Regions from separate parts of the Paenibacillus praedii genome, predicted to be linked through region 1. Evidence: riboswitches for the same ligand, from Rfam matches in the RefSeq annotation. Region 1 holds a riboswitch; the other holds the start of a gene.
What was found. Region 1 has a riboswitch for cyclic di-AMP ahead of ACO9K6_RS18795 (C40 family peptidase). Riboswitches for the same ligand answer to the same signal wherever they lie in the genome.
Positions count from the first base shown of each region.

Region 1 (4,429 bases):
GAATTATTTGCCATCGATCCTGATTGCCCGCTCGGATGTCGGTGAAGCGGGGGCGGCGGCAGTGCTCAGTTTATTCTGGGGAACGGTCGTGCTGGGACGAATATTCGCGGGTGTGCTTGCTGAACGGATGGGCTATGCCCGCTACTTATTGATAGCCACGGTAGGCGCAGCCATTGTCATTGTTTTAATGGCAGCGATAGGGCAGTTGAGCTGGATGCTTGTATGGGTAGCGCTTAGCGGTTTGTTCTTCTCGGGCATCTTCGGTATCGCGCTCGTCTATGCGAACGTGCTTATTCCAGGGATGACGGAGCGCACGACAAGCCTGCTTGTCGCCTTTGGCGGCCTTGGCGGCGCCATATTCCCTCGACTGACAGGCTGGTTCATGGATCGGTTTCAAGTGCAGGCAACCTTGTGGTATATTAGCGCACTCGTGCTGCTTATGCTGCTTCTATTAGCCGTCATGCTCGTGCTCGGCAGAAAGCGCAGTCAAATACAGGAGCGGAGCGATGCGCTTGCCGAAGCATAAGGATGTATAGCGGGATAATGGCCGTTATTTCATTATCGTTTTGTACATGTCGATCGCTCGTGCGCGAGAAGCCTTTAGATCAACGATGGCGCTGCTGAGCGGCTGGTGAATGCTCTTGCCCGGCATATGTGCGAGATGCGGCAGCCAGTGTCTGATGTAGCTTCCGTCTGGATCATGCGTCTGCGACTGCGTCGCCGGATTCATAATTCGGAAATAAGGAGCGGCATCATAGCCAAGCGAGGAGCACCACAGCCAGCCTCCGCGATTCAACGTGTTATCGTAGTCGCTTAAGTGAAGGCGGAAATACTGTTCGCCAAGCGTGAATGGACAGAGCAGGTTTTTTGTCAAAAACATAGCGGTCACCATTCGCAGCCGATTTGGCAGCTCGCCTGTCCGATTCAGCTGTGTCATGGCCGCATCGATAATCGGAATGCCGGTTGCGCCGGCCGCCCACGCTTCGAAGTGCTCGTCTGTTAACGGGGAAAGGTCTGCTAGCTGCTCATAGCGGAAGTAGTCCTCATGATACATCGCCTGGTACAAATAAAAATCGCGCCATGCCAGCTGCCGCAGCCAAGACTCCGAGCCCGGCAGTCCCTGCGTTGCTTCGTAGGCTTGACGAGCCGAGATTGCCCCTGTATTCAAGTAGCGTGCGAGCCCGCTCGTATGCTCCTCCGCATAGGCATCGCGGCAATCCGCATAGCCGGCAAGCCTCTCGCGGACAAAGCGCTCAAGCCTAGCTTCCGGTTTTTCTGATCCGCTTAAACCGGCTGTACCGCCCAGCGCACTAGCGATGGGCTCAGGCAAGGCAAACTCGGCAGCAACGGCACTGCTTATCTCCCCCATGGTTTTCAGGTCATGGATTGTGGCCATACTCATTGGACTATAGCATTGCAGCATATAGCTGCTCCACATGCGATAGAACGGCGTGAACACTTTATACGGCTCCGATCGCCGGGCGAATGCGGGGAAAGCCTCAAGATCAGCCAGCGGCGCATCTTGAAGTGACAACCAGCGTCGCCCTAGTCTGATGGCCGTTTGCTGAAGCCGCTCATCCCGGCTCCGCGAGTATGGCGTGTAATCCGCATGAACGATGACCTCGTCAATGGGATGGACCTGCAGAAGCGCCTCGATGATTCGTGAGGGGTCGCCATGCAGCACATGAAGCTCTTTGCCGGCATTTGAATAGCTTTGAAGCAGGGCGGCGGCTTGGTTCACAAAGTTGCGTCCGCTGTGGCTGGTAAGACGGCCGTCAACCGTGAAGGTCGGATCTAAAATAAACAAATGGATACCTTCTGTATCCCTCTTTTGTAAATAATCAAATGCGCGCAAATCGGAGGTACGCAAATCCTTGCGGTGAATAAACAAATACATCTGGTCCTGCTCCTTTCCTATACCGCAGCAAAAAACGCTGTTTCATTGAAGACAGAATAAAAACAGCAAAGCCGCATGCGGTTTGTCGTAAATGGACAAACAGCTGCGGCTTTGCTGGGCGAGTTTATCCTTACATCCCTCGCCTCGGAGGGGCGCTTAGATTACTCTATTTTGTTTCAGCAGCATACTTCTCGAAGCCTTCCGAGTCAAGGACGCGGCGCGCGGTTACAAAACGTTTCTCGTAATAAGAGGAGTCGATTTTGTCTGTTACAACGCCTCTGCTGGAGGATGCGTGCGCAATTATGCCGTCTCCAATATAGATGCTGACATGAGAAATGGCGCCGTTATTGCCGCCGATCGTGTCGAAGAACACAAGATCTCCCGGAAGCAGGTCAGCCTTAGCGACCTTCGTTCCTTCTTTTGCTTGTGAAGAGGAGGTACGCGGAAGCTCGATGCCCATTTTATTGAATACATATGTCGTAAAGCCGGAGCAATCGAAGCCCTTCGTTGAGTTTCCTCCCATTTTGTACGGACTACCAATAACAGCATTGGTATATCCGTTCAGCTTGGAATCTGCGAATGCGCTTCCCGCTTGAAAAGCAAGCATAAGCACGATACCAAGGAGCAATGCGGTAACCTTTTTCAATGGTGGAGCTCCTTCCAATGCCGACGAGGTTAGCTGTGGGGTTCGGTTGAAGGTCCCCTATGATTCCTCCTACGCTGAGCAATTCAGACGTCAGAATCAATTCACCCAAAGTGGTTCCCCCGTTTCCCGTTAGGAAATTAGGCAGTTATGAGATGTACTCGTGAATTATTCGATTTATTTCATTAAACTCCTCCCTCTACTGGGTAATTCTAATAATTCTCATGTAACCTTTAGACTAATATGGCTTCTTTTAAGCATCATTTCTGGAATAAAACAAATGGCAATCCTGCTTTTTGATGATATCGCGCGACTTAATTTCATTAATTATGTAAAGCCTTCGTGAAATATGCCGATTTGTCCTGCTGCAGTGAAGCTGCGCAGACTAGTCCAATGGCCTAAAGCAAGCGGAATTATGCCATTTCGGAGCCAAAAGATTAAAAAAATCTCATGATTTGAAATATCCGAAAATACAGGCAAAAAACCTCCCCTACCACTTTTTTTCCGTGGCATGAGAGGTTATTTACAATCTAAGAAATACGTTTCGTCTGCAAGCAATCGAATTGAGCCGCAATCGTCCACACCTTCATCAGCGTTCGCACGAGATGATAGCCTTGATGCAGAATAAGCGCGAGCAAGCCGGCCCAGATCATAGATACACTGGATACGACAAGTCCAAGAACTGCGCTAATGGCCCACATGAGCAGTGAAATTGCGGCAAATGCCAGAAAATTTCTTACTGCATGCCACAGGGAGGGAAGTATCCCTTGACCTGATGTCGCGCCGAATTGCATCGCCAGGAACAGCAGGTGCAGTACCGTGCCCCAAAGCGCCCAAAGCGCCGCTCCCGGCAGTACCGCTTGCAGCAGCTCCGGGACGGAGCCGCTGGCAAGCAAGGAGTCGAGCGCGCGGGGCAGCAGCCACCAGGCGGGGGCCAGCACAAGCACCGATTCCAGCCAGTAGAGCAGCATGACCGGCTTCCAGGCTTTGCGAATGCCCTCGAGGAAACGGGTGCTGGCTCCATCCCTCATCTGGTGATGCATGGAATACAGTAGACCTGCATTAAAAAGCGGCGTCAGCAGCATTCGAGCAGCGAATAAGCCGCCAAGCATCCAAAGGTATGGCGTAATGAGATCCGTCTTAAACAGATGAATCTGTGCCTCCGTCATGAAAAGCTGTACAGCTGATTCAGACGGATACTTGCTCGGAAACCGCCGCAGCAGCGGAGAAATGACCGAATCAATAAAACGATATAAGAAAAACCCCCAGGCGAGCTGATAAATAAATAATAAAATCACAAGGTGAAAATGCTTGCCTGTCAGCCACCAGCCTTGCTTCATATGAATCTTCATCGATTATCGCCCCTTGAACGCTATTACTTACCAGCTCAGCGACCCGAGCAGCCCTTCAATCAGCTTGACAACGCCAAGGCTCCATCTTGTGCGGCTCTCTTCCGGCAGTTGGGCTTGCATATAGTTATTGATTATTTTATTGTCCAGCACGTTGGTGTGGTTAGGATCGACGACTGCCCAGTCGAGCGGCGCAGTATGCACCAGCTTATAATGCATATGGGATTGCTCCGCGTTCCAAAGCATCGACACCTTCTTGCCGTCCGTAAACTGCATGACAATCGGAATCTCGCCATTGACTCCGCCATGCCGCTTAACCAGTACGACAGATTCGTACATGTCCGTCCCCTCCAGCGTTACCGGCCTCACCTGAATGGACGCGATAGAGAAGTCCGCCATTTGATCATCATAGACATACTGACTGAAGTAGTCATGCCATTTTGTCTTCGTGACCTGTTCAACCACCCGTTGGAAATCTGCCGTAGAAGGGTGCTTAAACCTATATTTCTGAAAATAAGTTCTCAAAATTTTCTGCATCGT
Region 1 is NZ_JBMWAM010000026.1:29,198-33,626, forward strand. Features, by position in the region: gene ACO9K6_RS18785 (MFS transporter) at 1-526, shown strand, start outside; gene ACO9K6_RS18790 (cryptochrome/photolyase family protein) at 551-1,897, opposite strand; gene ACO9K6_RS18795 (C40 family peptidase) at 2,064-2,543, opposite strand; cyclic di-AMP (ydaO/yuaA leader) riboswitch at 2,547-2,697, opposite strand; gene ACO9K6_RS18800 (hypothetical protein) at 3,071-3,892, opposite strand; gene ACO9K6_RS18805 (M1 family metallopeptidase) at 3,920-4,429, opposite strand, start outside.

Region 2 (4,429 bases), on a different contig from region 1:
GGTTTACGGTCATTATTCTAACCATCATATTCTGAGAACAAACCACTCGTTACAAAAAGGACTCAACCAAATTCGCCATATCCGTCATATAAGGTAAAGAGTACATATTGGTGTATGTAGTTAATGAACTATACCGAGAAGAAATCATTAGCATATCTTATTAGTACAATCATCAAGCAAATCCTGGGCAAAGGAAGTGAGTATAAGTGGGAAGAAGAAAAAGAGTGAATCTCCATGCGTTTTCATTTGCTGAAGGAGAACACTCAAATGATATTGATCAGTCAGTTGAATCCGAGTCTCGACCAGTCTCCACAACTATGTTCTCAGTTTTTGACCGATTTGGTGGAATCGACGGAATAATGTCCATGATTGGAAAGATCCAAAAAATGTTTGGTATTTATCAACAGGTGCGTCCTGCGTTCAAAATGATCAGTACTTTCATAGGTCCCAAAGCAACCGTAATGAACATAACCAATAAAAATAGGAATGCAAAACGAAAATTAACAGGGAAAAGAAACCTCCATAGAATAAATCCACGGAAAAATTAGCTTTTCAAGATGTAACGTCCCTAGAAACACAAAAAGGCCCAAGAGGGTCTTTTTTGTGTTTACCTTAAATCAGCATTCTGAATTTTATTGACTTCCCCTTGAAAAAAATGGTATATTCAACCCCTGAAATGTAACAGCTTTTAATACAGTTGCATCTAAACATAAGGGAGAGGTGACGCGTTGGAGAGCAGACCATCTGCGCGTGTAATTCTCCCTCCTCATAAAAGACTCCGTTCCGCGGGAGGTTCGTCAACTGACTGTTCAGTTGAAAAAAACCGGAACACCTGCATACGATCACAGGTTCCGGTTTTTAAGGATAGCTTCTTTATTTACGATTCCAATAATTAACCTTATTAATAATTAATCTATCTAATCACTATCTTACTGGCTTTACCAAATAATCGGTCACATTAAGGCTGAGAGCCTGTCTTGCATATTCAAAATCAGTATATCCGCTCCAAATCACTATGTTACTGTCGATAAATAAAATATAGAGGATCCACTGTTCGGAATCCACTGCTGCTCATCTATTTATATATACAAGAATTCAGTTTAATCTTCAAATCCGACATTATGATATACCTGCTGAACATCCTCTAGGTCTTCTAGCGCATCGATCAATTTATCAAATTGTGCTTGTGCGTCTTCCGGAAGGTTCACGTCATTTTGTGCAAGCATCGTTAATTCTGCAACTGTAAATTCAGTAATCCCGTTATTTTTAAATGCTTCCTGCACAGCATGGAATTGATCAGGCTCAGCATATACCAATATGGATTCCTCTTCCTCTAAAACATCACGCACGTCTACATCCGCTTCCAACATGATCTCAATAACTTCATCTAGTGTTTTACCCTCTAATGCAAAGACTGCCGTGGAATCAAACATATAAGCTACCGATCCGCTAACTCCCATACTTCCGCCGTTTTTATTAAATGCAGAACGGACAGTTGAAGCTGTACGGTTCACGTTATTTGTCAATGTATCTACAATGACCATGGAGCCGTTCGGTCCAAAGCCTTCATATCGTAACTCCACATATTGTTCATCCGAGCTGCCTTTTGCCTTTTCGATAGCACGGTCAATGATTGCTTTAGGCACATTGTACGTTTTTGCCCGCTCCAGTACAACTTTAAGGGCGCGATTAGATTCTGGATCAGGCTCACCCTTCTTTGCTGCGACATAAATCTCGAGGCCGAATTTTGCATAAATACGACTCGTATTTTTGTCTTTTGATGCTTTTTTTTCCTTAATATTGTTCCATTTACGACCCATGCTGATCCCACTTTCTTGTTTTTACTTTACATTTTTTTATTATAACCGATTTTCTTTCGTTTTGGACGAGTTAAAATAGAATATTAGGCTTAAAATGATGATGCGCTAACGAGCCAATAAATTGTATCCGCATTCATGAGTGAAACCTTGCCTATTCGACTGTTTTTGAATGAATATGATCTTTTACACAATATAATTTGAGGAATATGATAAATCCATTAAGTTAAATAACAACACTCGCTGAATTTCCAAGTGGAAATCGGGGGAACCAAGCGCGACGAAGCATAATTCGCCGCATGGGGTGAATCAGTGACGCTGAAAGATAGCGACGCTGTAGGGCGACTCTAAACGCCCGAATCCGTCAGCTAACCTCGTAAGCGTTGTTAGAGAGGTGAAACAACTTCGGTTCGATTATGGCCGCGGGGGGATTCCTCTGCGTTTTTTTTCGTGGAAAAAAACAGAAAAATGGATTCATAAGCAGCAGAGCATACTTAAATTAAGAATCAATTCATGGCGGTGATCAAAATGTTAACTTTATTAAAACGATTATTAATCGGTCGACCTTTAAAGTCCACAGAACTCGGGGAGCAAAAACTAAATAAAACAAAGGCGCTCGCCATCCTTTCATCGGATGCTTTGTCTTCCGTTGCATACGGTCCGGAACAGATTCTGTTAGTGTTAATCACAGTAGGCGCTGCAGCATTTTGGTACTCCATACCAATTGCGGCAGGCGTATTGGTTTTATTATTAGCCCTTATTTTATCATACCGGCAAATTATCTTTGCCTATCCGCATGGCGGAGGCGCTTATGTGGTATCAAAAGAAAATCTAGGCAAATACCCTGGGTTAATAGCCGGGGGCTCCTTGTTGGTTGACTATATTTTAACCGTAGCAGTAAGTGTTTCCGCCGGAACAGACGCCATAACCTCGGCTTTTCCAAGTTTGCATGCGCATACGGTAATCATTGCCATTGTGTTTGTCGTATTCATTACTATCTTGAACCTGCGCGGTATAACGGAATCCGCTTCGATATTAGCCTATCCGGTATATTTATTTGTTTTAGCGTTATTCCTATTAATCGGAACAAGCATTTATAATTTGATAACGGGTCATGTTTCACACGATTTACACACGACTATCGGTACGCCAGTGGCGGGTATTAGCTTATTTCTGCTCCTAAGAGCTTTTGCTTCGGGAAGCTCCGCATTAACAGGAGTTGAGGCTATTTCAAATGCAATTCCAAACTTTAGAAATCCGGCACCGAATAATGCCTCTAAAACGTTAATTGCAATGGGTGCCCTGCTTGCGCTGTTATTTTCGGGAATTGTATTTTTAGCCTATTATTACGGAATAACGCCTAAAGCCGATGTAACCGTGGTCTCACAAATCGCCGAACAAACCTTTGGCCGTAATTTTATGTACTTCTTCGTGCAAGGAACGACCGCATTAATTCTTATACTTGCCGCTAATACTGGCTATTCAGCTTTCCCTTTGCTAGCCGTAAATCTCGCCAAAGATAAGTTCATACCAAGAATGTTTACGGTTAGAGGAGACAGACTCGGCTATTCCAATGGCATTATCATACTTGGCATTTTATCCATCATCTTAATTATTGTTTTTAAAGCACAAACCGAGCATTTAATCCCGTTATATGCTGTCGGAGTATTTATTCCCTTCACCCTGTCCCAAACAGGAATGATGCTGAAATGGATCCGGCAAAAGCCGCCGGGATGGATTTCAAAGCTAATAATTAACACAACAGGCGCTCTTATTAGCTTTATTGTTACGATCATGTTCTTTTTAACAAAATTCGCCCAGGTTTGGCCGGTCTTCATATTTCTACCGCTTATTATTTTTGCCTTTCATCGGATTAAAAAGCATTATGAAGCAGTGAGCGAGCAGCTAAGACTGACAACGTGTGAGCCTGCTATTCAGATCGAGGGAAATGTAATTATTGTGCCGGTAGCAGGTATCACGTATGTGGTGGAGAACTCCATAAACTATGCCCAGTCCTTGGCGGCAGCACAGATTATTGCCGTCCATATCCCTTTTGAAAGAGATGATGAAGCAAGGCTTGAAGAAAAGTGGAGAAATTGGAGGCCAGATGTAAGACTGGTATCGCTGCATACACCATACAGAAGTATCATTCAGCCATTAAGCAAGTTTATTGATACTGTGCAGAGAAAAGCGAGTGAATCAAACTATCAGGTCACGGTGATTATCCCACAATTCATTCCCAAGAAAGGCTGGCACAACATTTTGCACAACCAAACAAGTTTAATGATTCGTGCCCACCTGCTGTACCGTAAAAATGTAATTGTAACCACCGTTCCGTATCATTTAAAGAAATAGAAAATGGAATGCAGAGACAGGGTCGTCTATCCTAAGCTTTGTGACAGCAGCGAATGACAACAGCGCTTTATTGTCGCTGACAATCATACACGTTGCATTTTCATCGGTAAATTGGGAATTGAATTCAAACCCGAGCTTTGATCATGACCAAATAAAAAAAGCCTGCCTAACCAATGATGGTTAAGCAGGCTTGAGCTATATAGATCACTGTTTAGAATACCTTTGTTGTCCACGATTCACAGTTCCAAGTATCTGTT
Region 2 is NZ_JBMWAM010000001.1:114,826-119,254, forward strand. Features, by position in the region: gene ACO9K6_RS00560 (hypothetical protein) at 207-548, shown strand; gene ACO9K6_RS00565 (YebC/PmpR family DNA-binding transcriptional regulator) at 1,101-1,820, opposite strand; cyclic di-AMP (ydaO/yuaA leader) riboswitch at 2,049-2,216, shown strand; gene ACO9K6_RS00570 (APC family permease) at 2,346-4,172, shown strand; gene ACO9K6_RS00575 (ABC-F family ATP-binding cassette domain-containing protein) at 4,384-4,429, opposite strand, start outside.
Region 2: it holds a riboswitch for cyclic di-AMP, as region 1 does, so the genes downstream of both, ACO9K6_RS00570 (APC family permease) here and ACO9K6_RS18795 (C40 family peptidase) in region 1, are expected to answer to the same signal.